DNA from 3 places in the Peribacillus sp. TH16 genome. Region 2 is predicted to be linked to each of the others. Evidence: riboswitches for the same ligand, from Rfam matches in the RefSeq annotation. Region 2 holds a riboswitch; each other region holds the start of a gene.
The links. Region 2 has a riboswitch for S-adenosylmethionine ahead of JFV29_RS05880 (Fur-regulated basic protein FbpA). Riboswitches for the same ligand answer to the same signal wherever they lie in the genome.
Positions count from the first base shown of each region.

Region 1 (10,082 bases), on a different contig from region 2:
AACTCCGCTAATTTTCGCTTCGATGGCAGCTTCGTTCCAAAGAGAAGACGTCCATCAATTATCTCTTTTTTAATATGCGAATATAATTGTTCGTATAATGGTTCTTCACTCATACGATTTAAGTTACAGGTTAACATATTCATTTTGCTTCCGCCTTTTTTAAATAATTCGTATCTGACCCCATTAAATTATTGAAAACTGATACTTTCAATACGGTCATCTATTTTTTATACTAATTAACAAATCTAAAAAATGCAAATATTAGGGGGAAGTAGAGGGAAAATTATTAGGAACTGACCCCATTAAATTATTGAAAACTGACACTTTCAATACGGTCATCTATTTTTTATACTAATTAACAAATCTAAAAAATGCAAATATTAGGAGGAAAAGTAATGGAAAAATTATTAGGAACTGACACAGTAAAAAGAGGAATGGCACAGATGCAAAAGGGTGGCGTAATTATGGACGTCATTAATGCAGAACAAGCAAAAATCGCCGAAGCAGCGGGTGCTGTTGCTGTCATGGCTTTAGAAAGGGTACCTTCTGATATTCGTGCAGCTGGTGGTGTAGCAAGAATGGCAGATCCTCGTATCGTTGAGGAAGTATTGAATGCTGTTTCTATTCCGGTCATGGCTAAAGCAAGGATTGGTCACATTGTTGAAGCAAGGATTCTGGAATCAATGGGTGTTGATTATATTGACGAAAGCGAAGTGCTGACGCCTGCTGATGAAGAATATCATTTGTTAAAAAGCGATTTCACAGTACCTTTTGTATGTGGATGCCGTGACTTAGGCGAAGCTGCACGCAGGATTGGTGAAGGAGCATCGATGCTTCGTACAAAAGGAGAACCTGGAACAGGAAATATTGTGGAAGCTGTTCGACATATGAGAAAGGTTTTGTCCCAAATTCGTAAAGTGAGCGTAATGAGTGACGATGAATTAATGACAGAAGCAAAAATCTTAGGTGCTCCTTATGAGATTCTAAGAGAAATTAAGCGGACAGGTAAATTGCCTGTAGTTAACTTTGCAGCAGGTGGAATTGCTACTCCAGCAGATGCAGCACTGATGATGGAACTGGGCGCAGATGGCGTATTTGTGGGTTCAGGTATATTTAAATCAGAGAATCCTGAAAAATTTGCAACTGCAATCGTTCAAGCGACTACATATTATACTGATTATGAATTGATTGGCCGGCTGTCAAAAGAGTTAGGCAGTGCAATGAAAGGTATTGATATTTCTAAGCTTGCTCCATCAGAACGGATGCAGGAACGTGGCTGGTAATATGATAACCATCGGTGTTTTGGGTTTACAGGGTGCTGTTGAAGAACATTTAAATCAAATTAAAGCTGCAGGTGAACAAGCTATAATTGTTAAAAAACCTGAACAGTTAAAAGAAATTGATGGCTTAATTATTCCAGGCGGAGAAAGCACTACGATGAGAAAGCTCATGGATCGTTACGGATTTATGGAACCCATCAAAACCTTTTTTGAACTAAAAAAACCTGTCTTCGGTACATGTGCGGGAATGGTATTGGCCGCAAAGAAATTGACTGGGGATGAAGAGGCTTATCTTGGATTAATGGACATTTCCGTGAAAAGGAACGGATTTGGACGTCAGCGGGATAGTTTTGAAGCACAACTCTCGATCAAAGGAATGGAAGAACCATTTACAACTGTCTTCATCCGGGCACCATTCGCTGAAGAAATTGGTGAAGACGTAGAGGTATTAGCTCTTTATGAAGATCATGTTGTTGCTGCGAGACAAGAACATGTCCTGGTTAGTGCTTTTCATCCAGAATTAACAGGGGATAATCGTTTTATACAACTCTTCATCGAAATGGTGAAAGAAACTATCAGTAAAGTTGAAGTAAAAATGTGCTAAATATTAATGAGCTGTCCTATTTTAATAGGGCAGCTCAGTTTGTAGACAAAAGGGGTACAGAATGTTTTAATTCTGGACCCCTTTTGAAATTCCCTTTGAATTTTGATCAAGATTAAGAGATTGGGCCTCTACGAGCCCACTTTATTAAGCCATTATTGGACCTTGCCATGTCCAATTGGCAATCTTCTTTAAATTCATGGCAGCGAATGTAAGCATCGCCTGCATCGACAATTTTTTAAGTCCCCTTAAAGTAGTCCAACGCATACCATGCTTTTCTTTTGCATCTGCGAATACACGCTCTATTGTTTCTTTGCGTTTCGCATATATAGGTTTTACATCCTTGTGGTGACGCAGATGATCTGCTTCTTCCATATAATTTTGCCAGATATGGCGTGTCACCACTTTTTGATGGTCTTTGCTTACTGTACACTGTGATAAAAATGAGCATGTCGCACAAGTGTGTTTGGGTGATTTGTACTCGCGATAGCCCTCTTTATTAGTTGTTGAGTACTTTAAAATCTCGCCCGATGGGCAGAGATAACAATTAAAATGTTCATCGTAAACATAGTCATGCTTGCGAAAGAACCCTTCTTTTGTTCGTGGACGTGTATAGGGTAAAGCTGGTGTGATTTCTTTCCCAAAAAGGTAGCTTGTAATGGCTGGTGTTTTGTAAGCTGCATCTGCGGCAACAGCTTCAGGTTTTCCAACTTTCTCAATCACTTGTTCAACAAGAGGCTCTAAGATATGACTATCATGCGTATTTCCTGGTGTTACAATCGTCCCCAGCACAAAACCGTTGCGGTCTGCAGCCGCATGAAATGAATAGGCAAACTGTTTTGTTCGTTCATCTTTTACATAGTAGCCACTCTCAGGGTCAGTTGAACTTTCTTTAATTTCTTTGGTTTCTTCTTTATCAAATTTATCCGGTGGAAAAGGCTTCTTTCCCTTGTTTTCACGATCTTGATTTATTTCTTCTTGAAGGCGTCCTTGATATGCTCGTGTTTCCTTACGAACGATTTTCTTTTCGAATTTCCGCTTATTCGCACTGGCTTTCACATGTGTTGAATCAACGAATACGTGCTCTGCACTAATTAACTTTCTTTCTGAGGCTGTCATTAAGATACGATAAAAAATCTGTTCAAACAGGTCTGTATCTTTAAAGCGACGCTCATAATTTTTCCCGAACGTTGAGAAGTGAGGTACTTTATCATGGAAACCGTAACCTAAAAACCAACGGTAAGCCATATTCGTTTCAACTTCTTCAATCGTTTTACGCATCGAACGAATACCGAAGGTATATTGAATGAATGTCAATTTAACTAAAATAACTGGATCAATACTTGGGCGGCCTATCTCTGAATACATCTCTTTCACCAAGTCATAAATGAAAGTGAAGTCAATGGCCCCCTCAATTTTACGAACCAAATGGTTCGCTGGCACCAGTTGATCCAAAGTAATCATTTCAAGTTGATCTCGCTGAATAGAATTATGTTTCGAAAGCATCGTCATCACCTCAAGTTTTAATACTCCTATATTAAAACAAAAAAGACTGTAGGAAAAAGTGTTTATTTCTAATTGTTAAAACAAAGTTGATTGGAACGGAAGGTGCGAGACTCCTGCGGGAAAAGCGTGTCCAAGGGTGACCCCACAGGCGCAAAGGCGCCGAGGAGGCTCCCTGACCGCCCGCGGAAAGCGAGTGCCTGGAGTGGAAATCAACGTTCGAATTTTTACACCCCTCAAAAACTGTAGACAAACTCGATTTTCATCGAGTTTGTCTACAGTCTGAGCTGTCCTATTTTAATAGGGCAGCTTTTTGTATGCAATAAGATATAAAGGGAACTTTAAAAAAACATCATTTCGAATTTATATGACAGCAAGAGTGGCAGTTATTACAGGTGGAGCAAGTGGAATAGGCCGTGCAACATGTCTAAAATTTGCAAAAAAAGGGGACAAAGTCGTTGTTGCGGATTTTAACGAGGCCATGGCAGAAGAAACTGTTGAACTGATTAAGGCAGAAGGCGGAGAAGCTATTTTTGTTAAAACTGATGTTTCAAAGCAAGAAGATGTGGAAGCATTGGTCAATATCGCTGTAGATGTTTATGGAAGAATTGATATAATGTTCAATAACGCTGGCATAGGTGCGGGTGGCATGATTCTTGAACAAAATATGGAAGGGTACTTTAAAACGATCGGAGTAAACCAACACGGTGTGGCTTTTGGCATCATGGCAGCCGGACGTAAAATGAAGGAACTAGGAAGTAAGGGAGTTATTATAAATACTGCTTCGGTGTTTGGCTATTTAGCTTCACATGGGACTTTCGCATACCAGGCTTCTAAAGGCGCTGTAAGAATGATGACACAAACAGCGGCTTTGGAATTGGGTGCTTATGGAATACGAGTAGTAGGTATCGCACCAGGCGGTGTGGATACTCCAATTATCCAAGGATATAAAGATATGGGAATCATCGATAAATTGAATGCAAGCCAAATGCGCGGCAAATTAATTATGCCGGAAGCAATTGCGAATGCTGTTTATCTACTATCATTAGATGAAGCTGATGCGATTAATGGCAGTATTGTTATGGTTGATGATGGCTATGCATCTTTTAAATAATTTTGAAAAAGAAAACAGCGTCCTAATCCGACGATGTTTTCTTTTTATGTCTTATATGACTAATGCAAGTCTCATAGACCAAAGGTTATATTGACCGATTGGTATCATCAGGCTATTATGGAAAATAGATCGGACAAGCCGGTCTTATCTTTTTTAAAAGAAGGTTGATATTTTTGAAAAAAGGGCAGCAAACAAAAGAACGGATCATTAATGTAGCCCGGACTCTTTTTGCCAGTAAAGGTTTTGACATGACCAGAACGAATGAAATCGCTTCTGCCTGTAATGTTTCCGAAGCTACGATTTACAAATACTTTGACAGCAAAAAAGATTTGCTTTTGGCTACGATTACTCCTAGTGAAAAAGAAGATGCGGAAGTTGAGACTAGCCACCTTTCTACGGATGAGCTTGTAGAGAATCACGTTATCACATTGATAAAAAAAATTCTTGAAAATAAAGAACAGTATTCGATATTATTTCGAGAAACTCAATACGATCAAGAAATTTCTAAACAATATGTTGAGCAAATCTTCAAGCCAAATGCTAAGCTTATTGAACTTCAGAAGAGAATTGATACTGGAGAGATTCACTATATTTCCGATATTATCTTATTTAATGTAGGAATTATTTCTTTTACATTAGCTTTATCGACCCATTATGAGATTCATCAACAGAAAACGGAACCGTATTTTACTGAGGAACGAATAAAGAGTATTGCTCAGCTTTTAGTATATGGGATTCATGGAAAAAGCAATAATACATAAATAAACGGTCATAAGGCGTATGAGTCAACAAGCCGCAAATATGACCGTTGCTTTATCTACTATTAGTATTAGTTATTCAAGCTTGTACCTCTAGACTTGACGATACATTGTGCAAACTAGTGTAATCCGAAGAATGGAACTATACCTGTTATTATGGAGATGCAAAAATTAAAAGGTCAAGGAAGAAACAGATTTAAATTTCAGGAAAAATAGAGGGGGATAACTGATGAAAGTTTCTGAATAGGTTATTCATATTAATCCCGAGTTAAACACTTGACTTTTATTTTTCTGAATATTACGATGATTATATGATACATGACTTTACCTAGGCAGGGTTCTTATCCGATTTATTAGTGATTGAGTGATTTTTATTGAATCAGCAAGTCTTATCGCAGATAAGAAAATAATAGGAGGGAATTTATATGAGCGAAATCGTAATTTTATCAGGCAGTCCAGCGAGTCCATCAAGAACTGACATCTCTTTAAAACATGTACGATCACTAGTTGAACAAGTGGGGTTTACCACTGCTTATTACTCTATAACGGATTTTTCCGCAGATGATCTATTCCAAGGCCGGTATAATAGTGAAGATATAATAAAGCTTTCAGAAAAAATTCAGGAAGCTAGAGGTATCATTATTGGTTCACCAGTATATAAGGCATCTTACACAGGCGTGTTAAAAGCTTTGATTGATTTGCTACCTGAGGGTGCATTTAAAAATAAGCCTGTTCTGCCAATTATGATTGGTGGAAGTAACAGGCATTTATTGGCGATTGATTACGCACTTAAACCTTTAATTTCAATTTTAAAAGGTGAGCCGTTGCAGGGCTTATATTTTGTAGATAAGGAAATAGATAAGCAGAATCCAGAAAGCCCAATTAAAGATGGCGAATTAGTTGATCGTGTGCAAAGTCAGGTGCAAGAATTTGTTGAAGCGATTCAATTAAGAAATAATTAAATGCTGTTAATAGACTAAAAGTAAAGGCTTAAGGTTTTGAACTATTTTTATTTTCATGAGATTAAAGATTATTTATGTACAATCATTAAAACTAATTAACCTTAACAATTAGGCCTTAAACAATTGTAAAAAGAGGTAAGTAATGAAATAGACTCATTTTTTTAAGAGTTTCTCTTGAAAATGAGTCTATTTTCATATTTAACTTATACAATATCCGTTCAAGGAAAAGTGTGTATAATAATAACAGTTCACCCATTTTATTAATCCAAGTTATTTTATAAGAAAACTCCATTGACAAGGAATAAATATATGTTAATATTTAAAATAATAAAACTTATCCAGAGCGACGGAGGGAATTGGCCCTTTGAAGTCCAGCAACCTGCATGATGGATGCAAGGTGCTACATCCAACAAAATGTTGATCATTTTGGAAGATAAGGTAAAAAATATTACCTTGAAAATCTTTCCATCATGGAAGGGTTTTTATTTCTGTAAAATTCGTTTGCAAACCATAGCATTGTAAGATGTTTTGGAATATATAAATTTAAGAAAATGCATTTTATAAACGGGTCAGCTATACGATAAGCTAGTCTCGGATTTTCTTAAAGGAGGAACTGGCTTGGAAAAAGAGAATCAGCTGGAGGAAATATTTGAACGCCTACAAGAAATGCTTAAGTCGATGAAATATGGATCCATAACACTTATCGTCCAGGATGGTAAAATTATTCAAATGGAAAGAAATGAAAAGCTGAGAATTAAATAAGGTATCTGCTGACTAGAAAACTAGAGGTGGATTTAACTGATATAAAAGAGAGTATTAGTTAAATTCGTCTCTTTTTTCTAGGGTCTTTTAAGCGTTAAAAAACAACAGCGAGTATTAATCGCAAGTTACTCTATTCTGTGAAACATTTAGCAAGTTTTTAGAGGGGGCTTTAAGATTGTCTGCATTAGTAAACTATGAAAATTTCGACACAGAGATTTTGCCTGCATTTCCTGAGGACAGTGAGACAAAAGGTGCTTTAGAAGTTCTTGAGTGGGCAAATTCCCAATATGGTAACAAACTCATTTATGCATGTAGTTTCGGCATTGAAGGAATAGTACTTACGGATTTATTGGCAAAGGTCAATCCTTCAGCCAAAATTGTTTTTCTGGATACGGATGTTCATTTTGAAGAGACTTACAAATTAATTGAACAAGTTAAAAAGCGCTATCCGCAGCTTTCAATTGAAATGAAAAAGCCGGCATTGACGCTCGAGGAACAAGCAACTGAATATGGAGATGAGTTATGGCTCCGTGATTCAAATAAATGTTGCAGCATACGTAAGATCGCGCCGCTTACTGAGGTACTTTCAACGGCAACTGCTTGGCTCTCGGGACTACGCAGGGAGCAATCCGAAACAAGAGCATTAACGGAATATATTAATCAAGATAATAAGTTTAAATCAATTAAAATATGCCCGCTTATTCATTGGACATGGAAAGATGTATGGCGCTATGCCCATAAAAATGGACTTCCATATAATGTTCTTCACGATAATGGATATCCTAGTATTGGCTGTAAAACATGTACGGCACCTGCTATCAATGCCGATGATTTACGCTCAGGACGTTGGCAGGGCGCGCAAAAAACAGAATGCGGATTACATTTATCTTAATAAATAGAAAATTTAGGGGGAAATTAGTATGACAGTTAGCTTACCGCACGGAGGAACGTTGATCAATCGTTGGGAACCAGACTATGATATTACTAAAATAAACAACTCAATCGAAATTGATGAGATTGCTTTAAGTGACCTGGAATTAATAGGTACTGGGGCCTATAGTCCTATTAAAGGATTCTTTACAAAAGATGACTATCAAGCAGTGGTTAAGGATATGAGGCTTAGCAGCGGCCATGTTTGGAGCATCCCGATTACTTTGCCGATTACTGATGAAGTAGCAAAAGCTCTTACTCTAGGAGAAGAAGTAAAGTTGAATCATGAAGGAGAAACATACGGAGTTCTCATTGTTTCTGATATCTTCAGACCTGATAAACAATTGGAAGCCACATTAGTTTATCAAACGGATGATGAGAAACATCCTGGTGTGAAAAATTTGTATAACCGTGGTGAATTATATGTCGGCGGGGATATTAAATTAGTTAAACGAATCGAACGTCCACTATTCCAAGATCATTATTTGGATCCTGTTGACACAAGAAAAACTTTTGCTGAAAAAGGCTGGAAAACAGTTGTTGGATTCCAAACAAGAAATCCTGTTCACCGTGCACATGAATACATTCAAAAAACTGCATTGGAGATTGTAGACGGTTTATTTTTAAATCCGCTAGTAGGTGCTACTAAATCAGATGACATACCAGCTGATGTACGGATGGAGAGTTATAAAGTACTACTAGAGAAATATTATCCTAAGGATCGTGTCTCCCTAGCAGTTTTCCCTGCTGCCATGCGTTATGCAGGGCCAAGAGAAGCCATTTTCCATGCCATGGTTCGTAAAAATTACGGATGCACCCACTTTATTGTTGGCCGTGACCATGCCGGTGTGGGCGATTATTACGGCACTTATGATGCACAAAAAATCTTTGGTAATTTCAAACCTGACGAGTTAGGAATCACGCTATTATTCTTTGAACATAGCTTTTATTGTAAAACATGTGGAAATATGGCTTCTGCTAAAACATGTCCGCATGGTAAAGAAGATCATGTTATCTTATCCGGAACGAAGGTTAGGGAAATGTTGCGTAATGGTGAAATTCCACCAGCTACCTTCAGTCGTAAAGAAGTCATCGAAGTGTTAATCGAAGGCCTGAAAAAGAATGAAGTATTTAACTAAACTAGTTTCAAATATATGTAAGTAGTAAGAGGGGGATAATAATGAGTAATAGCACGAATGTAACTTGGCATGAAGCGTCTTTGACTAAGGAACTCCGTCGTAAGCAAAACGGACATGAGAGTACAGTTCTATGGTTCACAGGACTCTCAGGCTCCGGAAAATCAACGATTGCAAATGCAGTCGCTAAAGAGTTGTATAACCGAAATATTCGAAGTTATGTCTTGGATGGAGATAATATTCGTCATGGCTTAAATAAAGATTTGGGTTTTTCTGAAGAGGATCGGACTGAGAATATTAGGCGGATCGGTGAAGTTTCCAAGCTTTTTGTGGATAGCGGGCAGTTCGTATTAACGGCATTTATTTCCCCTTTTCGAGCAGACCGTCAAATTGTACGCGATTTGCTTGAAGAAGGCGAGTTTATTGAGGTCTACATAAAATGTCCGATTGAAGAATGTGAAGTGCGTGATCCAAAAGGTCTTTACGATAAGGCACGTAAGGGAATCATTAAAGACTTTACTGGGATTGACTCTCCATATGAAGAACCTGAACAGCCGGAAATCGTTTTAGAATCCAACCAATATAGTGTTGAAGAGTGCGTCGAACAGGTAATCAACTATTTGACAACTAAGAGAGCGATTTAATCGAGGAGGAAAAAGTAGTGGTATATGAGAAGTTTTGGTCTGAAAATCCGGTAATTGCTAAAAACAAAACTGAAGTCTGGAAATTAGAAAAAGATGGTTTGAAGATCTTTGACGATATTCCTCATTATGCAGCAAATGGATTTGAATCCATTCCTAAAGAAAAGTGGGATATGTTCAAGTGGGCAGGTCTATACTTGCAACGACCAAAAGAAGCGGGCTATTGGATGATGCGTGTCGTTATTCCTGGTGGTATCCTTACTTATGACCAACAAATCACACTTGCTAATATTGCGAAAGATTACGGTAGAGATGTTTATGACATCACAACTCGCCAAGCTATTCAGTTTCACTGGTTGACTATTGAACAAGTCCCTGATATTTTGAACCGTCTA
Region 1 covers NZ_JAEKEM010000009.1:390,638-400,719, reverse strand. The annotation lists gene pdxR (MocR-like pyridoxine biosynthesis transcription factor PdxR) at 1-143, opposite strand, end outside; gene pdxS (pyridoxal 5'-phosphate synthase lyase subunit PdxS) at 396-1,283, shown strand; gene pdxT (pyridoxal 5'-phosphate synthase glutaminase subunit PdxT) at 1,285-1,884, shown strand; gene JFV29_RS15915 (IS1182 family transposase) at 2,029-3,387, opposite strand; gene JFV29_RS15910 (SDR family NAD(P)-dependent oxidoreductase) at 3,752-4,498, shown strand; gene JFV29_RS15905 (TetR/AcrR family transcriptional regulator) at 4,672-5,259, shown strand; gene ssuE (NADPH-dependent FMN reductase) at 5,682-6,218, shown strand; SAM riboswitch class I at 6,550-6,658, shown strand; gene JFV29_RS15895 (YezD family protein) at 6,837-6,980, shown strand; gene JFV29_RS15890 (phosphoadenylyl-sulfate reductase) at 7,195-7,872, shown strand; gene sat (sulfate adenylyltransferase) at 7,901-9,049, shown strand; gene cysC (adenylyl-sulfate kinase) at 9,091-9,690, shown strand; gene JFV29_RS15875 (nitrite/sulfite reductase) at 9,708-10,082, shown strand, end outside.
Region 1: it holds a riboswitch for S-adenosylmethionine, as region 2 does, so the genes downstream of both, JFV29_RS15895 (YezD family protein) here and JFV29_RS05880 (Fur-regulated basic protein FbpA) in region 2, are expected to answer to the same signal.

Region 2 (10,082 bases):
AAAAACCAAAAATAGCTGCTTTTTCTCCCAATAGGAGGACAGCAAGGGGATAACAAGCTAGGGATCCAAGAATGCCGGTCCCTATCACTTCCCCTAAACAAGCGAATTTCAAGCTTTGTGTTTTTCGATAAAGGACGGCAGCCAATAGTGCACCGATCATGCTGCCCGGAAAGGCGAAAATTGAACCTGTACCAGACATGTTTCTAATGATGGAAACTAAAAAAGCTTGTGTTACCGCATAAGCCGGTCCCAATAAAACGGCTGTCATGACATTTGCCAGATGCTGAATCGGAAAGATTTTTGCAAATCCGGCCGGGATGAAAATGAATGAACTAGTTATGGTAGTAATGGCCGTGATCATGGCAGTCAACGTCATTTTCTTGATTGGATTCATCATCATGCCAACATCCTACAGTGGCCAATCCTGCTCATTTTGAACCATATCCCAGAATAAATATTCATAACGGGAAGTCACCAAAAAATGCTTCTCTAATCTAAGAAGTTCCTTTTCAGGCATGCCTTCTGTTAACTCTTCCAACAAAGCAATCAGCCATTTGTGTGCTTCACCGAATTCAGGAGACGAATATGATTTAATCCAATCAGCATAGCGATTGTTTTCTAATGCTTCACCATTTTGTTCTTTTAATAGCAAACCGATCTCATAATAATCCCAGGCGCATGGAAGGAGGCAGGCTATCAGGTCGGCCAAAGTCCCATTTTGGGCTGCATTTAGCATGTAACCCGTATAAGCTAGAGTGGTTGGAGTAGGTTCTGTATTTTCCAATTCGATTGAGCTGATTCCGAACTCCAAAGCATAATGTCGATGGATATCCATTTCTACTTGAAGGGTTTCATTCAAAATACTTGCAAACTTAGCCATGGTTTCGAGATTATGAGCTTTGATGACTCCTAACGCAAAGAGTTTGGAATAATCCATAAGATAGATATAGTCCTGCTTTAGGTAATAGGCAAATTTCTTTTCTGAAAGCGTCCCATCTCCAATCGCCTGAACAAAGGGATGTGTATGGTTCCTTTTCCAGATTCCTTTTGCCCGTTCATGAAGTCTATCACTGAAGGTTTCTAATTTTGTATTCTCCATGGTACATCCTCCTTGAAATTTAAAATTTACTAAAATTGTAAATAGTGCATACACTATCTGATCAACAAAAAAACCGCTCTCTGAAAGAAAGCGGCTGTTACCGAGGAAGAAGCAAATTCCTTCTTACAGCCTGCTTCCCTCCGCTGGTATGACCAGATCAGGTGCAAAGGGTTTGATTCTCAGCAAAAGTGCTCCCCTAGCAGTCTAATTATTCACCTTTTCCATCTGAAAAAAAAAACCGCTCCTGAAATACGGAGCGGGGCAGATGGATAAAGTCATGTGTTTAAAGACGATATCATCCACTTCCCTCCGCCGGTATGATCCGGTTCAGGTTCAAAGGGTCCGGAACAAATTCCATCTCAGTCTTAAAAAGACTCCCCTAGTGGTGTGAATGTATGTAATTACTGACATCATATCAGAAAGCCAGGAAATTGCAACCCAATTTGAATGGGGTCTATAGAGAATACCTATCAAAAAAAGGGAGAACCATGTGATTGACTTTTGAAGAATATTGGGATAAAATCATGTCTACATCATTTATATATTGAATTCTTATCCAGAGAGGTGGAGGGACTTGGCCCAAAGAAACCTCGGCAGCAGACCCATTTTGGGAACTGTGCTACATCCAACAAGCATACGCTTGGAAGATAAGAAGAGCCGAACGGACTACTGTAAGCCTCTTCTTGAATTAGAAGAGGCTTTTATTTTTGTGAAATAACGTTTAGTGACATAATAGAAAAGATATAATTTGGTGAAAATGATACCTGTTACTACAATTTAGCTCATATGAAGGCGGGCTGATGAAGACAAGGAAAGGAGCCATTTACATGGCAGAATTATTTAAGAGAATTGAACAGAGGAAGGCATTGCTGATTGAAGAGTTATTAGCGAATGGAGTTTATAAAACCTCTGATGAAAGACATCTTTATGATGTTCCTTTAAAAGTGCTTGAAGATGAATATAAGATTGTTATAAATAGACCTAATATCGAGTCTCCTTCAGAGTGGATGACATAGTAAGAGTTCTTAAAATACTTTACTATCTTAAAATATTATTTAATTTGATGAATATTATTAAAGCATTCGCAGTGTACATGAGTGAATGCTTTTTTATATTTGTCTAGAATATAAAATGTCACAAAAAAGACACAAACAGAGAATGGAATAGGCTTTTTGTCACATTTATTTTGTGGAATAACACATTTTAATTTCCATATATGGTTGATTTTAACTACTTATTTCTTTATCATAAAAGGTGTAAGAAAATTGAATAAATAGGAAGTGACTATAGATGCCCCCAAAGATAACCGTAGAAAGAATAGAAGAAAAGAGACGGGAAATGATTAAATTGGCAGCTGATTATGGTTTTACAAGCCTTCTAACTGTTCAAGCAAGTCAAGAATTGGATTCGCTGTTAAATGCTATAACAAATAAAAGAAAATCAGAATATTTTTTACTTAAAAAATTTTATAGTGATTTTTAAATTTCGTCAGTGACTTTAAAATAGATTCCTTCATTTAAACTAAAAAAGGCTACTGCTGAATGAAGGCAATAGCTTTTAAGTAATGAAATTCAAATATTAACACGCTTACCAAGGATTACTAAATCCCGTTCAATACCATCTAGCTCGGCAACTTGAGGTAAATGCGCCCATTCTTCAAAACCAAATTTAGAAAACAGTCTTATGCTCGGTGCATTGTGAGCAAATATAAAACCAAGTAGTGTCTTAACTCCTAATTTTGGACTCACTTCAATTGCCTTTTGAATCGAAATTTGTCCAATTCCTTTTCCCCGGAAATAATCATCAATATATATGCTGATCTCGGCAGTGGAATCATAAGCTGGCCTACCATAGAAAGATTGAAAACTCATCCATCCAGCAGTTTTTCCTTCGAATGTAATAATATAAAGCGGTCGTTTTTCTGAATGATGTTCCTCAAACCATTTAAGCCTCGATTGCACTGAAACAGGTTCTGTATCTGCAGTGACCATCCTTGAAGCAATAGTCGAATTATATATTTCGACTACTCTTGGTAAATCTGTTAGTTCTGCATCCCTAAAATCTATATACTGATCCATCATTTTAACTCCTATCCTTATTATGTATACAATCTCCAGAAACATGGGATTCCCACCCTATTTATGAATAAAAGGAGGTTGACGAAAACCCGTTCCATTGAATGCTTTTATTGTATCATACACTTTTTACAGTTTATCTGACAATTCATTTTTTGCATGTTAAGTATGTTCATTTTTGGGGTAATTACAAGATAAAATACTTCATAGTAAATACATTACATAAGGAGAAACAAATGAAAAAAATAGTAGGTTTATTTGTAATTGTACTAGTTATTTGTTTTGCTGCATATAAGTTTCAGGCTTCAGAGTCGGAAGATGTGATGGCTTTTGGAGATTCGTTAACCTATGGAAAAGGTGATAAGGATGGGGAAGGTTATGTAGAAGGTCTGGAGGATGAATTGAATAACCCTGATTCTGAAAAAAAAGTCCGTTTTTGGAATTACGGTATTAAAGGCCAGGAAACAGATGGTGTCATTGATCAGCTTGAAGATAATCAAATTAACACGAAATTGGACAAAGCCGACACGTTTATTGTTTATATTGGAACAAACGACTTGATTAACAGTAATGGAGGTAACTTGAAAAAAATAAGTGATCAAAAAATAAATGATGGTAAACGAGAGTATATCGACCATCTAAATAAGATTCTTTCTACACTATTAAAGAAAAACAAAAAAGCGGATATACTTGTAGTTGGGCTGTATAATCCAAAAAAAGATGATCAACGACTTGAAAAGCACGTTCATGATTATAACCAATCAGTAAACGAGGTAGTAGAAGGGGATAAAAGAATGATATTTATCCCTACTAATGATTTATTTGAAAATAAAAAGAAAAAAGAGTATTTCAGTGATAAAATTCATCCAAATGAAAAAGGGTATCAGCTCATTACCAATCGTATTTTAGAGAGCTATGATTTCAAATAAATTCAATAAAAGTGCACAGAAGTAATACTTCTGTACACATGGCTTATTATATATAAATCGGACCTGTTTCATTGAAGGCGGTTGTGCAGTTGTTATGTAATAGCCGCCTTTAATTGAGGGAATTGCAAGTCATGAAGCTGCCTATATCTGCCGTTACTTGTCAATAACTGTTCATGCGTTCCTTTTTCATGGACACTGCCTTTTTCAAGAACGATTATTTGGTCAGCATTTTGAACGGTTGATAATCTATGTGCAATGACAATTGAAGTCCGATTTACTAATAAACGTGACAATGCTTCCTGGATTAAATGCTCGGATTCCGTATCTAATGCTGCTGTCGCTTCATCGAGAATGATGATTTGTGGATTCTTCAAAAGTGCCCTAGCAATGGCGATTCGCTGCTTTTGTCCTCCTGAAAGTTTGACGCCTCGCTCTCCAATTTGAGAATCGTAACCATTCGGAAAGGCCCTGATAAAGTCATGAGCATTGGCTGCTTTAGCCGATTCAGTGATTTCATCGTCTGTTGCATCAAGTTTTCCATAAACGATGTTATCGCGGATTGAACCATTGAATAAAATGATATCCTGAGAAACAATCCCCATTTGGCTACGTATAGATTTCAGCGACACATCACGGATATCAAGACCGTCCATTTTGATTGTTCCTTGTTGTGGATCATAAAATCGGATTAAAAGGTTTGTAATTGTCGATTTCCCTGCACCAGAAGAGCCGACGAGAGCTGTTATTTGACCAGCTTTCATCGTTAAGTTTAGTTTGCTAAGAACCGGAACACTTTCATCATAAGCAAAATCAACTGATTGAAATTCAATTTGTTTTTTTATTGAAGGAAGCTCAATTGCATTTCCTTTGTCTCTGATTTCAGGTTGTGTTTCCATAATTTCTGTAATACGCTCAAAAGCTGCAGCTGACTGCTGGACAATGCTGATTACTCGGCTGAAATTGCGAACAGGACTCTGCAGTAATCTCAAATAGGCGAGGAAAGCTACTATTAATCCCACTGTAAATGCACCTTCCATCACTTGCCAAGCCCCAAATACAATAACAGCAACAAGACCAATATTGTTCAATAAATCGATAACCGGACCAAACATGGATCGCAAGCGAACCGATTTAATGTTAGCTACCATGTTTTCATGATTACGTTCTGCGAAACGTTTCGATTCAAATTCTTCATTGGTAAAAGATTGAATGAGTCGCATTCCTGAGATAGAATCCTGTAACTGGTTGCTGACATCTCCTGCAGAACTTTGAACAGACCTAAACGACATTCGAATACGTTTTCCAAATACCCTTGTGATATAGAACATGAACGGGAATGTAAAAAGAAGGACAATGGTCAGTTTCCAATTAATGAAAAGCATATAGACAGCGACTGCAACAAAAGTTACCATGTCTGTTACGACTTGCAGCATGCTTGAAGAGATGAGTTGTTGTAGTAAATTGACATCATTAGTCAGCCGTGACATTAAGTCACCCGTTCGGTTTTTATCAAAGAATTTCATATCCAGCCTTTGAATATGTTCATACATGCTATTTCGTAAATCCATAATCGCTTTTTGACCGACTTTGGAAACGATATAGCTGTTAAAGTAGTTTAGTAAAGCTAATAAAATAGCAGCTCCAAGAATTCCTGTGCCTACCCAAATCAAGGAGTCATATTTTTTTTCGGGAATGATTTCATCAATCGTATACTGAGTCAACTGTGGGATGGAGAACTCAAGTAAAGAAATGAACAACATTATACATAATATCAAGGAAGAAAATTTCCATTTAGATGGGACACGATTAAACATTTGCCTGAGCATCGTCCAAATGCTTCCTTTGGAAGGCTTTGCATTAATGACGCTACGTCCTTTGTGGCTGAATGGGATATGTCCTCCGCTCATAACGATCACTCCTATTTTGACTATCTTTGATGAATTTTGAAAGTCATTTGTATTAGGTGAATAGTACCTTTATGACTATCATAGAGCTTTTCTAAAAATAGACAACTTTAAATCGGTTTTCTTCCTATCTAAAAGTGTTTTTATTTTACACCTTTATACAGAACATGGAATAATTGATGGAGTTTAACTAAGCTTTCGGGAGGAGATGCTAAAATGGAAGATAACAAAAAAATTAGGGAAGAACTATTAGAAGCGGTTAACAATTTATCGGATGAACAGCTGAATGCCCATCCAGAAGAAGGCCGCTGGAGCATTATCCAGGTATTGAATCATTTATATTTAATGGAGCGAGTGATAACAAAGAGTATTGCCGACAAGTTAAAAAGCGATGAGAGTATCCCTGCAGAAGATAAACCGATAGAGTATACTCTAAATCGTGAAGTGAAGGTCTCGGCGCCGCCATTTGTCATTCCATCAGAAGCATTTCAAACTTTGGACGAGGTTAAGAATAAATTGTCCGAATCCCGCCAGGCATTTATACAAGTTGTTGACAGCGCAAATGAAAAAGATCTTGAACAAAAGTCATTCCCTCATCCATTGTTTAAAGAATTAAGCTTGAAGCAATGGATTCCGTTTGTGGGTTTGCATGAAAAACGACATTTACTGCAAATAGAAGAATTGAAGTCAAAGTTATAATAGAAGAAAAACTCATCCGCTTTTGGTTGAGTTTTTCTCATTCAGACAGTTATTCGTAAAGGAAGGATTGTTCAGTGAAGGTTAACTGGGTAAAGGCATGTCTGATAATAGGCTTTTTCGGGTTACTGCTAGGGTTCATGCTTAAGCATTTGCTCCCCCCCGATCTAGATAAAATTAAACTGACTGACGAGTTGCATCCGATAGTCGCTGAAAAAAAAGAAAAGCTCATTCAACAGGCTAATGAAAAAGGTATCGTGGTAATCATAACGGCTGGATTCCGTACTTTAGAAGAGCAAAATGACCTCTATGAAAAAGGACGTTTAAAGTCTGGAAGCATTGTAACTAATGCAAAAGGAGGGGAGTCGCTTCATAATTTTGGATTGGCGATAGATTTTGCACTCCTTAACAAACAAGGGGAGGCTATTTGGAATATGGAATATGACGGCAACGATAATGGGGAATCGGATTGGATGGAAGTCGTCTCTATCGCGAAAGATTTAGGATTTGAATGGGGAGGAGATTGGTCAGGTTTTAAAGATTATCCTCATCTACAAATGACCTTTGGCTTGAGCTTACGAGAGCTACAACAGGTAAAGAGCCTACAGAACAGTAAAAGTGAATAAACGTAGAAATATTTTTTGTCGAATAATTCCAACTAAAAGCAGGAAAATAAGCATGTGTGTTGCTTTACAGTGAAGAATTCGATAAAGTTAACTAGTGAGAAATTAGACATAAAGGAGTGCAGTCACCATGGAAGAAATAAAACATTGCCGGGACTCTTTGGTCATAAAAACGAGCCTTGTTCTCCCGCCGGATACAAATAATATTGGTACGATGTTTGGAGGCAAATTGATGGCTTACATTGATGATGTTGCAGCTATATCTGCGATGCGTCATGCGAGAAGTAATGTCGTTACGGCATCAACTGATTCTGTCGATTTTCTGCACCCTATTCACGAAGGAAATGCAGTATGTCTAGAAAGCTTCGTAACTTATACGGGCAGAACATCTATGGAAATCATTGTAAAAGTTATTGCGGAAGATTTAGTTACGGGAGACCGGAACTTATGTGTTATTTCCTTTTTGACCTTTGTTGCCATCAATGAAGATGGAAAACCAATACCGGTTCCGCGTTTGGTTCCAGAGACTGAAATGGAGATGAATTTAAACGAATCAGCGAAACAGCGGGCCCAAGTAAGGAAAAAAAGAAGAGAAGATACTCAGTTCATTGCCAGTACCTTTGGTGTAAAACAGCCGTGGACTGAAAAATCAGAGTCTGGACTATATAAATAAAAAAACCGGGCAGATAATGCCCGTTTTTTTAATCTTCGCTAGATAAAATACCAAAGAAACGTAGGATGTTAATAAAAAGGTTAATGAAATCAAGATACAGATTTAAGGCCATAAGTGGTACTTCCTCTGCTGTAACCCCGTAATGCTTCATTCGATTAAAATCATATAAAATATATCCACTGAATACAAGAATCCCAATAAATGAAAAGATTAGCATTGCTGTAGAACTTAAAGGTGAGAAAAGGTTAAAAATACTAATGGCTACTAAAGCTAACAAGGCGGCAAACAACATTCCTCTTAAGAAAGAAAGGTCCCTCTTGGTTGTTGTAGCATAAATAGCTAGTCCCCCAAATACAACTGTTGTCGTCACCCCGGCTAACATCACAACATTCGCCCCTGCAGTGGCAAGATAGTGTGCAATAATCGGATAGGTGGTAATCCCAGAAATTAACGTAAAACTATACAGGAATGTGTAGCCAATAGATTTTTTCTTCCGCATGATAAAAGCGCCAATTAGCATAGCAATTTCCAGAATCGCTAAGGGAAGAAATAAGGATGGTGGAACTAGAGTTCCAACAGCCATCCCTAATACAGAGATTGCGAGAGAAAGAGCAAAGGTACGCATAACAGATGGCATATATGTGTTTACAGTTTGTGAATACATTCAATCACCTCATTATTTATTGTCTACCGGTTTCTACGAAAGAGTTTTAAAAAGGTTTCAGTGCATTTAAAAATAATATTTTAGGTGTTTTTTAAAGAGATATGAAATATACATGATAGTATTACCAATTTTATGATATTCTTACAATTAAGCTAATTTTTCTGAAATATTAAAATTTTCAAACTGTAACAAAATAAGTAACTTTTTCCCTAGGTGAAATTAAGTGATTTAATATTTTTAGTGGAATATTTAATCATTATTTCAAAATAAGAAAATTAAAATGTTTTATTCTATGCTATAAATAGGACTTCATAACTTTACTGTGTAAAAGTTATGAAGGAAACTATTTTTATATTGCAGAAAAATATTCCTAAAGTTATAAAATATGAAAAAAATGTGATTATTTTCTACAAAACTATTGAATAAATGTTTAAAATTGATTAAAATTTTAAATAATTATCAGAAGATTTATTATTTTCCCGAAAAAATAGTTTAGGGGGAGCAGGGATGAAGAAAGCTATATTGCAAATTGAAAACCTTACTACCTCATTTCGAATTCAGAGCAAATATCATGCAGCGGTGGATGATGTTTCGTTTACTGTAAATGAAAATGAAATTGTAGCGGTGGTTGGAGAATCAGGATGTGGAAAGAGCGCACTGGCCCTTTCTATCATGCAATTACATAATAAACAGAGAACGAAGTCAGAAGGTACAATACATTATAAAGGTCAAAATTTACTTACACTGAATGATACACAAATGAATAAAGTCCGCGGAAAGGAATTAGGGATGATATTTCAGGAACCTTTGACAGCATTGAACCCGCTGATGACAATCGGAAAACAGATTGAGGAAAATCTTGACTATCATACTGAGCTTTCTAGAGATGAAAAAAAGAACAGGACAATCGAACTCTTAACACAAGTGGGTATCCCTTATCCTGAACGGACGTACAAGCAATATCCGCATGAACTATCAGGCGGAATGCGTCAAAGAGCAATGATATCGATTGCCATTGCTTGCAATCCTGCACTAGTTATTGCTGATGAACCAACGACAGCATTAGATGTTACCATTCAAGCGCAAATACTTGATTTGTTGAAAGATATTCAAAGTAAAACCAAAATGGGGATTATATTAATTACCCATGATCTGAGCGTTGTAGCAGAGGTAGCTGATCGGATTGTTGTCATGTATGCTGGGCAAGTAGTAGAGACGGGAAGTGTTAAAGAGATATTTAACAATCCACTTCATCCATATACTAGGTCGCTATTAAATTCAATCCCTTCGGCTACCAATGAAAAAAACCGTTTGCACGTTATTGAGGGAATTGTTCCATCGATAGCAAAAATGGACAGGAAGGGATGTCGGTTCCAAGATCGTATTCCATGGATTCCTAAACAAGCTCATGAAGAGTCG
Region 2 covers NZ_JAEKEM010000002.1:1,215,693-1,225,774, reverse strand. The annotation lists gene thiW (energy coupling factor transporter S component ThiW) at 1-394, opposite strand, end outside; gene tenA (thiaminase II) at 410-1,099, opposite strand; TPP riboswitch at 1,218-1,307, opposite strand; TPP riboswitch at 1,387-1,490, opposite strand; SAM riboswitch class I at 1,649-1,753, shown strand; gene JFV29_RS05880 (Fur-regulated basic protein FbpA) at 1,900-2,115, shown strand; gene JFV29_RS05875 (aspartyl-phosphate phosphatase Spo0E family protein) at 2,390-2,581, shown strand; gene JFV29_RS05870 (GNAT family N-acetyltransferase) at 2,671-3,177, opposite strand; gene JFV29_RS05865 (DUF459 domain-containing protein) at 3,411-4,103, shown strand; gene JFV29_RS05860 (ABC transporter ATP-binding protein) at 4,196-6,010, opposite strand; gene JFV29_RS05855 (DinB family protein) at 6,224-6,706, shown strand; gene JFV29_RS05850 (M15 family metallopeptidase) at 6,781-7,329, shown strand; gene JFV29_RS05845 (acyl-CoA thioesterase) at 7,457-7,999, shown strand; gene JFV29_RS05840 (Bax inhibitor-1/YccA family protein) at 8,028-8,663, opposite strand; gene JFV29_RS05835 (ABC transporter ATP-binding protein) at 9,171-10,082, shown strand, end outside.

Region 3 (10,082 bases), 1.0 Mb from region 2:
CTCACTTTTAGGTATTCAAGACTATATGGAAAATAAACCAAATAGTTAAAATACACTACCTATTTTTCCGATAATATCCATTTTTTATACTATCATTTATTTTTTATTATTTACCCAAATATTTTATCGACTCATTAGCTATAAAAATGACTCCTGCCAATTGCTCAGGAGTCATTTCTCTTTTTTTATGAATTTTGTAACGTAATCGTTAAGGTTTTCTCTTCATTACCTCGATACACTTTAACTTTTACTTTGTCGCCAATTTTCTTATCTGTGTATAGATGTTTCCTTAATTCAGCAGAGGTACTAATTTTCGTTCCATCAATCTCTACAATGATATCCTGTTGCTTAAGTCCACCATTTGCAGCAGCCGATCCAGTTTCTATACCCGTTACCATTACTCCTGACTTTGCAGCCTCAGGGACATTTTGAAGATAATACTGTGGAAGTTCTTCTGTGTTCGCCAAGCTGACCCCTAAATATGGCCGCGTGATTTTTCCATTTTCTATCAGTTCCGTTACAATCGGTATTACGTCATTACTTGGTATAGCGAAACCTAAGCCTTCCACACCGCTTTCAGAAATTTTCAAACTGTTTATGCCTATTACTTCACCAGCAGTATTGATTAATGCACCTCCACTGTTGCCAGGATTAATTGCCGCATCTGTTTGAAGGACATCAAGTTCCCACTCTCCGTCAGATGTATCGACTGATATAGAACGCCCAGTTGCACTTACAATTCCTTGCGTAACCGAACGTGAGAAATCAAGTCCGAGAGGGTTACCAATGGCCAAAACTTCTTCACCTGGACGCATTCTATCTGAATCCCCAAAATTAATTCCCTCTGGTGCTACCGAGGCATCAATCGTCAAAACCGCTAGGTCTGTTAAAGCATCTGCACCAACAACTGTTGCAGTTGCCTTTTGTCCATCATACAATGAAATTTCTACTTCCTTAGCTCCTTCAATAACATGATTATTCGTGATGATATAGGCCTTACCATTATCTTTTTTATAAATAACTCCTGACCCCGTGCCGCTCTCAACAGTTTCGCTCTCCGTGCTTTGCTGCTGGAATGGGTTCTGATTTTGCATCTCTTGTAAATTTACGACACCTACAATCGATTTTGAAGCTGATTCAACCATATCTGCTCTTTCATTTGAATCTGTGCTTGTCGATAACTTTTCTGTATTTATACTCTTATTCTTTTCCACGCTCTCGGTTTGTTCTGCCCCTGCAGTTTGTGATGATTCGGTCACTGTATTTTTCTCTGCATCTATAAAATCTCCGCCAAATACAAACACAGAAGATGTAACTATAGAAGCAACAGTTCCAGAAACAAGACTAGTTAACCAAAGCGACTTTCCCTTTTTCGGTTCAGCTTTCACCCGAACTTGCTCATCCCCATTATAATTCTCCATCCTTTATCCCTCCTATGAAAGTCCTTTACTTGGCTCCATCATAAACAGTAATTATTAAAAAATTCTTAAGAAATAAAGAATACGGCAAACTTTTTACAAAAAAGATAAAATTAATGTAGATTTGACCGAAAAAAGAACAATATTGACTGGTTAATAGCTCTGAGATTTCTTACCCCCCATTACGAAAAAAGATGCCTCAAATAACAAGGCACCTTTTTCATCCATACTATTTCTTACATAAGCTCATAGACTTCTTTTGTCTTCTTATTCACGCCATACCAACCCCAAGTAGCCTTATGCCCACTTCCCTTACTGTCATTGACCATTTCAAACACTTGGAATATGTAATCTCCCTTTTCATCTTCACGATCATATTGGATTTGAAGCTGAGGATAGTTTTCCATGTCAGCGTAGTCTTTCACCAGATTTTCCGCCTGAGCTTTCGTCAATGTCTTATCTGAATCCTTGTTACTCTCGTGATTTCCTTTATCAGCTAGCTTCGATGTGGCGGGGGCCTCCACTGGCTCATCCTCTTCTTCTGACTCGATAACTGGGTCTTCAGACTCACCCCTCGATTGCTCTGCCTCAGTGTCTTCAACTGGCTCTGCACTGGCTTCTCCAACTTCTGAGGACATTCCAATTGCCTTTTGTACCATGAGTTTACCTTTCTCATAATTTGCCTTATATGCAGCAGCTTCTTCAAAAAACACTTGAGCCGCCTCAAAATCTTGTTCCTCGTATTTCTTCATTCCATCTGCCAAAAGGACGCAAAGTTCCATTAACTCTTTCGTCTCCCCTGTTTGGTTTTCTTTATACGCTAATTCAAATGCCTCATGGGCCTCTAAATAATTTCCCTCTTCCACCTGACTTTTTCCTAGCTCCATGTTGGAATCGTAACTCCTGGTTGTACAGCCTGAAACAATTAATGCCATCATTAAAATAAATATGAGTAATCTCTTCAAAAAGTCACTCCTCACTTTTACTGAATACACATACACTTCCATATTATTCTATAAATCTATCTTACCCGATTTCACAAGAAATATCTGACATCTTTATCTCTATCGATTTATTATGGAGAATGTTCACTTTTATGATTATATTTTTACAAATAGTGGTACATCATAGATAAACGCTTGAAAGGGTGATGAAAAAATGATGCAGGAAAAACAGACCTATCATGTGGATTTGGTCAGCGGCGATGTACTAGGAAAAAAACTTGAGGAAAATCCAAGCTTTACTATACACGCTACAGATGAAGAACTAGCAGAATTAAAGCAATGCCTAGAGGAACATCGAACAGATGACTTGGAGTCATACGCTCGTTCTCATGTACCTTATCTTCTCTATCATCATGACCGGGCAAATGATAAATACGATGAAGCTATGAAAAAGCTGTACGCCATCATTTATAAATTAGGCGATGAAACAGCCCGAAACCATATTGAAGAAATCGGCATATTGGCAGATAACAAATTCAAAGGCAACGAGGAAATCCAAAACTTTAAATAGGAGAATGCTTAAACAGAACCTGAAATAACAAGTTTCTATTTTTTAAAAGAACGAGGATGAAAAAAGCATCTTCGAAAGAAAGTGATTTAACATATTGGGTACATCAGACGATCAGAGTGTTTGGAGTTTTTCAGGAAGAAAATTATGATGGGATTAGTTTTGAAAATGCATAATCCAAAATAAAAATATACCAGAACTGTTGCATTCAATAGGTAACGATTCTGGTATATTTAACGTTTTGCGGATTACTTTACGATGAAAAGTAAGGTGTCATTCACACATAAGTCTAGTGTTTTTGCTTATAATAGGTAACCGCTAGCGCTAGGGCAAGTACGGTTCCTTTAACGATGTCCATCGCGTAGTATGGGACAGACATCATAATCAGTCCGTTTTGAAGGATTCCAATCAGGACTGCACCGATGAAGGTTCCGAAGGCATTCGGTTTCCCTGCTCCTAGAACGGATGAACCAATAAATGCTGCTGCAACAGCATCCATTAAGTAAGGAGACCCGGAATTGATTTCGGATGTCATGACACGGGAAGCAAGGACAATTCCCCCGATTGCGGCAAAGAGAGCCGAAAGGAGATAGGCCAGTACTTTGTATTTATTTACCGAAATTCCAGAAAGTCTGGCAGCTTCCTTATTTCCCCCAATAATGTACATATAACGACCGTGCTTGGTATAAGTCAAAAAGATATGGGTAGCTATCACAATGACTGCCATGATCAGAATAATCCAAGGGACCTGTCCAATCTTAGCGAAAAATGGGCTGATCAGTCCTTCAGCGAACGTTCCATCAGGCATGACCATATTTTGTGAAACCGTTGCTCCTTTTGTATAGGTAAGAGCAATCCCTTGGATGATGAACATGGTCGCTAATGTCATAAGCATGTCAGGAATTCTCAATTTTACAATCATGAATGAATTTAATGCTCCTACTACAAGCGACGCACCGATTGCAGCTAATATGGCAATCAGGGTATCCTGCGAAAACCAAACAAACATCGAAATGACGATCGCATTAGCCAATGATGCTACAGAACCAACGGATAGGTCAAAACCATCCACAGTTAAGGATATCGTAATTCCAATCGCAATAATGGTCACGATTGAAATAGAACGCAGAATGTTAATTAGATTATTAGCTTGAATGAAAGATGGATTTGAAACGGCAAATATCCCAACCAAAATGATAATCGTCAAGATTGTGCCGTATTTATAGAAAAAGTCGAATAAGTCTACTTTTTTCTTCGCTTTTGTTGTCTGTGTGAGAACAGGAATCGGTGTGCTCATCCTATTTGCCTCCTGTTGAGTAGAATAGTAGTTCTTCTTCATTGGTTTTGCTTGTCTCTAATTCGATGACTGTCTTTCCACCATATAACACATAAGTTCGATTAGTAATACCGATGATTTCAGACAACTCAGATGATGCATATATAATTGCCTTCCCATTTCTGGCAAGTTGGGCAATCAATTCGAATATGTCCTTCTTGGCCCCTACATCGACGCCTTTTGTAGGTTCATCAAATATGTATACATCTGCATCAGCAATCAGCCACTTTCCGATAGCGACCTTTTGTTGATTACCACCTGACAAGTTTTCAACCTTAGCTTCCTCTGAAGGGGTTTTAATACCAAGACTCGTAATAAGTTCCTTCGCTTTTTTCTTTTCCGCCTTACGATCTACAAAGCTGAATATCTTGCTGAATTTTCCGACACTTGCTGCAGTCAAGTTCGTTGCAACTGATTCCTGAACAAGAATGCCTTCTTTCCTGCGTTCTTCCGGTACAAGTGCCAGACCACTTTTTACTGCATGGTGCGGTGTTTTCAATGAAAGCTTTCTACCATTCATCACGACTTCCCCTGTTGTGATAGCAGTATGACCGAATAGGGTTTTACACAGCTCTGTTTTCCCTGCTCCAACCAATCCTGCCAAACCAACAATCTCTCCTGCTTTTAGATGAAGGCTAACATTTTTAACTTTTTCGGCATCTGACAGTCCCTTCACTTCCAGAACAACTTCACCAATCGCAGCATTTACAACAGGGAACTGTTCATCCATTGTTTTCCCAAGCATTCCCTCGACCACTTCGTTTTGGGTAATATCCGCTACTTCTCGACATGCAACACTTTTCCCATTCCTCATAATCGTAATTTCTTCACAAATTTCAAAAATCTCTGGAAGACGATGGGAAATAAAAATGATGCCAACGCCTCTTTGCTTTAATTCATTTACAATTCGAAATAGTTCTGACGTCTCCGTATAACTTAACGGAGCAGTTGGTTCGTCGAGGATCAGGAATTTGCATTCCGTCGAGACTGCTCTTGCAATCAGAACCATCTGTTTTTCAGCCAAGGTAAGATCTCTCACCAGCTTTTTCGAAGAGACACCAATTTTCATCTCTGCCAGGATATAAGTGGCTTTTCTATGCAACTCTTTCCAATGGACCATCTGTTTTTTGCCCATGTTTTGCACCGTATCATTCAACATTACATTTTCCCCAACAGTTAAATAAGGAATGAGTGCCGTATCTACTTCCTGATAAACAATTTGAATACCTTGTTCCTGTGCAGCCTTCGGTGAACGGATATCCTGCTTCTTTCCATCCAGAAAAATTTCACCTGTATAATGGGCATGAGCGCCCGATAAGACCTTCATTAGCGTAGATTTCCCTGCTCCGTTTGCGCCGACCACTGCATGGGCTGTCCCTGATTGTACTGAAAAATCAACTTCACTAAGCGCCTTTACTCCCGGAAATTCAATCGATATCTTTTTCATTTCTAGTTGTGTGCTCATGCCCATTCCCCCTATTAAACAGACACTCTCTTCACTAGAAAGAGAGTGTCTAATGACTCTGTTTTTTACTTTTTATAATGATCTTTCAATACTTTCATCCATTCTTCTTCAAATTCCGTTGATACTCCCCATCCTTCGACAATACCGGACAAGTTGGCCATGTTGACCGCTTCTTTTGAAGCTTGAATCTGCTCTTGTGAAATAAGTGAAGCTTCTAAGTCATATGTTTGCGGTGTTTCTTCACCCGCTAATTTTTTTGCCAAAATCCTCATATTCACTGCACCAATCAATTTCGGATCGACAGCTGCCGTGTAAGACCAAGAGCTGCCTTTCGCTTGAATCTCTTGAAGATCAGCATTAGATACGTCGATTCCGTATATCTTCACTTCATCGCGGCCAGCTTCTTTAATCGCACGAGCCGCTCCAATTGCGAATGCATCCCATGTTGCGAAAATCGCATCTAGTTTGCCTTTGGGATATTTATTCAACATTGCGGCTACCGCATTTTGTGTCTGAACCGAAGTATCTGCAGATGCTACTCCGAATCTTTCGACTTCTTTAATCCCAGGATTTTCTTTTAATTTTTCCTGATACACCGCATTTCTTCTCACCATTGGCGGGAAACCATCTACCCAAAGGTATGCGATCGCTGCTTCACCTTTTTGTTCTTCTATCAATTTATCAAAAGCCAGTGTTGCCAATGCTTCATCATCCTGTGAAGTTAAGGTCACACCGTCAATTTTAGATAAGTCGCTAATAGAGTCGAATGTAACAACGCTCTTTCCTGCATCAACCAACTTTTGAACGTCATTCACTGTTGCTGCATCATCACCATGGGAGATAATATAGCCGTCATAATCTTCTTGTAAAGCCTGGGCGATTGCATCATGGAATTTAGCCGTATCGCCATTTGCTGTATACGTATCCACTTGAAAACCTAATGCTTCTCCTTCTTCCTTCGCTCCAGCTAAATATTGAGCCGTATGATCATCTCCGCCAATTTTACGAATGACTTTGATTTTGGCACCTTCCCCTTTTGCAAATCGTTCTGGGACATTTTTAAAAGATACTTTTTCATCCTTCTTTGATTCTGTTGAACTTTGTCCTGAAGAGCAGCCCGTTAAAAGCAAAGCCGAAGCTATGACCGAAACGAAAACCCTTTTAAAAATTGACTTCCTCATTTTAGTTCCCCCTACTTTTCACTCATTAATCTTATCAATTAGGTTGGTGTAAATCCCAAAATAAAAACCTCTCTAGAATAGAGAGGTTTAATCAGCTGATTTGCAGACTTGTCCCTCTCTTATCTGTCAAAACATTTCTGTTTTGCAGGATTTAGCACCAATTCCTAATGGAACGGTTGCTGGGCATCTTAGGGCCAGTCCCTCCGCCACTCTTGATAAGAGAATATAATGTGTTACGTTTTTCGTAATTACCACTTTATAGGGATATAGTCGTAAAGTCAATAGATTTTTGAATATTTAAAATGTTTCTTATTACACTTATTTTCTTTGTAGCTTAGCCAGACGCTTTTTCTCGATCTTTTCAAGTCTTTCTAACTGACGTAGTTTCACTTCAAATAGAGTAATCGGGTCACGGTATACTTCCGGATTTTCTCTCATATGCTCCAGTGCTGCCTGATGATCTTTGATTTCAGTCTGTGTTTGTTCTATCGTTTTTTGAAGTAAGGCAAATGAACCGCGATAGAAAAGTGAGATATCTCTATCCAAAGATTTTTCAAACAATCCGAATTGTGTAAGGAAACGGTCACTGATCATCTCTGCAACATCCTGGTAGTCTTCACTTTCTAGGTACTTCTTATACCGGTTGTACATATTAGCTTTATTTTGCGGAATCGCTCCAAACAGCTTCCCTGCCCCTTTAAGCAGCAATTGCGATGGGGTCCGGCGTAGTAAAATATTAACGTCTTCAATGCGGATACTGCTTGTCATCCGATCCGCATCACGGCGCCAATCATCCAAAACTCTAAAGTCTCCCGCAAGTGTAATTCGCTCTTCTTTGTACAATTCATTGAACCCTGTGCTCATCTCATCCATAAACTGTTGAATTTGTGTAAATTCCAACTGAGATGTAGCAATCCAGTCTTGAAGAGAACGGTAATATTGCGGCATAATCTTGTCTGAAATATATGCCTGAATCTGCTCATTCATTTCATCGTTCAACTGTATATGAACTTGGCTGAAATCGCTACTTTCCGTTAATGATTTAGAACATTCTCTTAGTAATTCAGGGATTCTTGAAGAAAGCTGTTTTTTCACTTCTTCTTTAATTGAACGATACGACCTTATGATATTTTCACTTTTTTCTTTTTCCAAATCTGCCAGTTGATTGACGGCTCCATTCAATTTGACTTCCATCTGCTCATTCCAAGAAATGGAGTGCTCGCATTTCCGCTCATTAGCTGCCCGTTTTTCTAGCAGGTAAGATAACGTTTTGCGAATGAATGCAAGAATCTTCTCAGATCTTCTTTCCTTCCAATTATCAGCTTGATAATTCGAATCAAGGAAGGATGAAAGGTCCTGTAACTGCTGTTTGCTGTCATAAAGTTTGGAGAACGCAAATACTTTTGCGTTCGGGAAATACGCATTCACTTTATCCCATGTTTCATCTTCCATCCGGACTGCCACTTGGTCACTGTAAATCGTATCCATCTTATTTAGTAAGAAATGAATCGGAAGTTTCGGTGCCATCATTTGAATTTCCAATAACAAATCTCGTTCACTACCGGTGAAAGGCGCTCGTGCATCGAGAACAAACATCAATCCATCGCTGCCCTGTAAATACCCTTGGAAATCAGAGTCTACACTTTTTTCCCCATTGAACCCTGGTGTATCAAGTAAACGCAGGCGATTATTTCTTAGGTAGTCACTAATAAGGGTCACGTCGACAATGGTTCCGCGCTGACGGCGTGTTTCATCCAATTCAGTTAACTCACCAACGACTTTGTGATCTGTATCTGTAATTTCATAGATTTCCAGATTATCTCCATCTTTGACACTGACAAGGGACGAATGGTCCTCGGCAGCAATACTCTCTCCAGCAAGTGACTGAATAAAGGATGTTTTGCCATTGCCTGTGCTTCCGACAAGAAGAAGATTGAAATTTTCGGTATCCTTAAGTCCGTCTACCATCCATTTCAGCTTATTGCCAACTGTTAAGTTATTCTCTTCAGCCCACTGAATAATGGAATTGAACAGTTTTTCGCCCGCTTCCAATCCGCCTCCCAATTTAGGCGATTTTGCTAACAGACTTTCTGCATCCTGAACAACCAGTGCATTAATTGTATCAGGGAAAATTTCATTCCATGACAGAACGGACGCCGCTGCAAATAACGAAAGCTCTCCATCCGCGATTTTTAACCAATTTTCCAACAATCTCGGCACAACAGGACTCAAATCTTTGATTAAGTGTGTTCCTTCAAGCAAACCGGCATAAGCATCCCGGTAATAGACAGAAAGCTCATCCCATACATCACCTGGATGTAATTCGATGCCATCTATCAAATTATTAATGACTCTAAGCCATTCAAAGTAGGAATCTGTATATTTATAATTTTTCCAAAGTGCAACCGTCATTTTTTCAAAGCGATCCTGATCAAGGTTGTATAACGCCTCGAGAACATTTGAGAAATAATCCGGAGCCATCGATTGAGCAACACCTTGCTGGATATACGTTTTCAGCACATCAAACCAAATCATTGATTCCGTACGGATACTTTCATTCGCGGCTAAAACTACAGCACTGTTCCAATCCTTTTGTTCTTCAAAAAAGGAGCGTGCAATTGCGGTGACATTCGGGTAATCAGGTTGAAAATCGACTGCTTCCTTAACAACTTTAGATGCCAAATCATTTCTTGATTCTACTATGTAAAGAGAGAACAGCTGTAGAAGGACTTCCGTTTTCAATACCGCTTCATCCGTACTGACGGATTTATATATATCCTCAGCGGTCGAATACATCTCTAGTTCAAAATAAGCATCAGCAATATTCTTTTTCGCCCATGAACCAAGTTCACCTTCTATGTTTTCCCACTTAAAAATGGCTGCTTCATAGTCATGATGCTGGAAGTATACTTCTCCTTGAGCAAACCGAACTGCAGTTAAATCCGCTCTTTCCTTTTTTTGTTCCACGAGAAACATTTCACCTAATGTTTGAATTGGGTGCTTGCGTGTATCCTCAATCATTGTTTCATAGTATTTTTTTCCAATCAGTCGTTCGTCCATCTTTATTCCCCCGATATATTTCATATTTTCAATTAAAGGATAATCATCGATATGGAGTCTTTATGAAAATCGAATAATAACTTTTCTCAAGACTTTGTCTATGAAAAGAG
Region 3 covers NZ_JAEKEM010000002.1:2,236,263-2,246,344, forward strand. The annotation lists gene JFV29_RS10750 (S1C family serine protease) at 186-1,421, opposite strand; gene JFV29_RS10755 (hypothetical protein) at 1,655-2,383, opposite strand; gene JFV29_RS10760 (hydrolase) at 2,577-2,933, shown strand; gene JFV29_RS10765 (ABC transporter permease) at 3,220-4,227, opposite strand; gene JFV29_RS10770 (sugar ABC transporter ATP-binding protein) at 4,229-5,731, opposite strand; gene JFV29_RS10775 (sugar ABC transporter substrate-binding protein) at 5,797-6,912, opposite strand; SAM riboswitch class I at 7,029-7,134, opposite strand; gene JFV29_RS10780 (GTPase domain-containing protein) at 7,231-9,972, opposite strand.
Region 3: it holds a riboswitch for S-adenosylmethionine, as region 2 does, so the genes downstream of both, JFV29_RS10775 (sugar ABC transporter substrate-binding protein) here and JFV29_RS05880 (Fur-regulated basic protein FbpA) in region 2, are expected to answer to the same signal.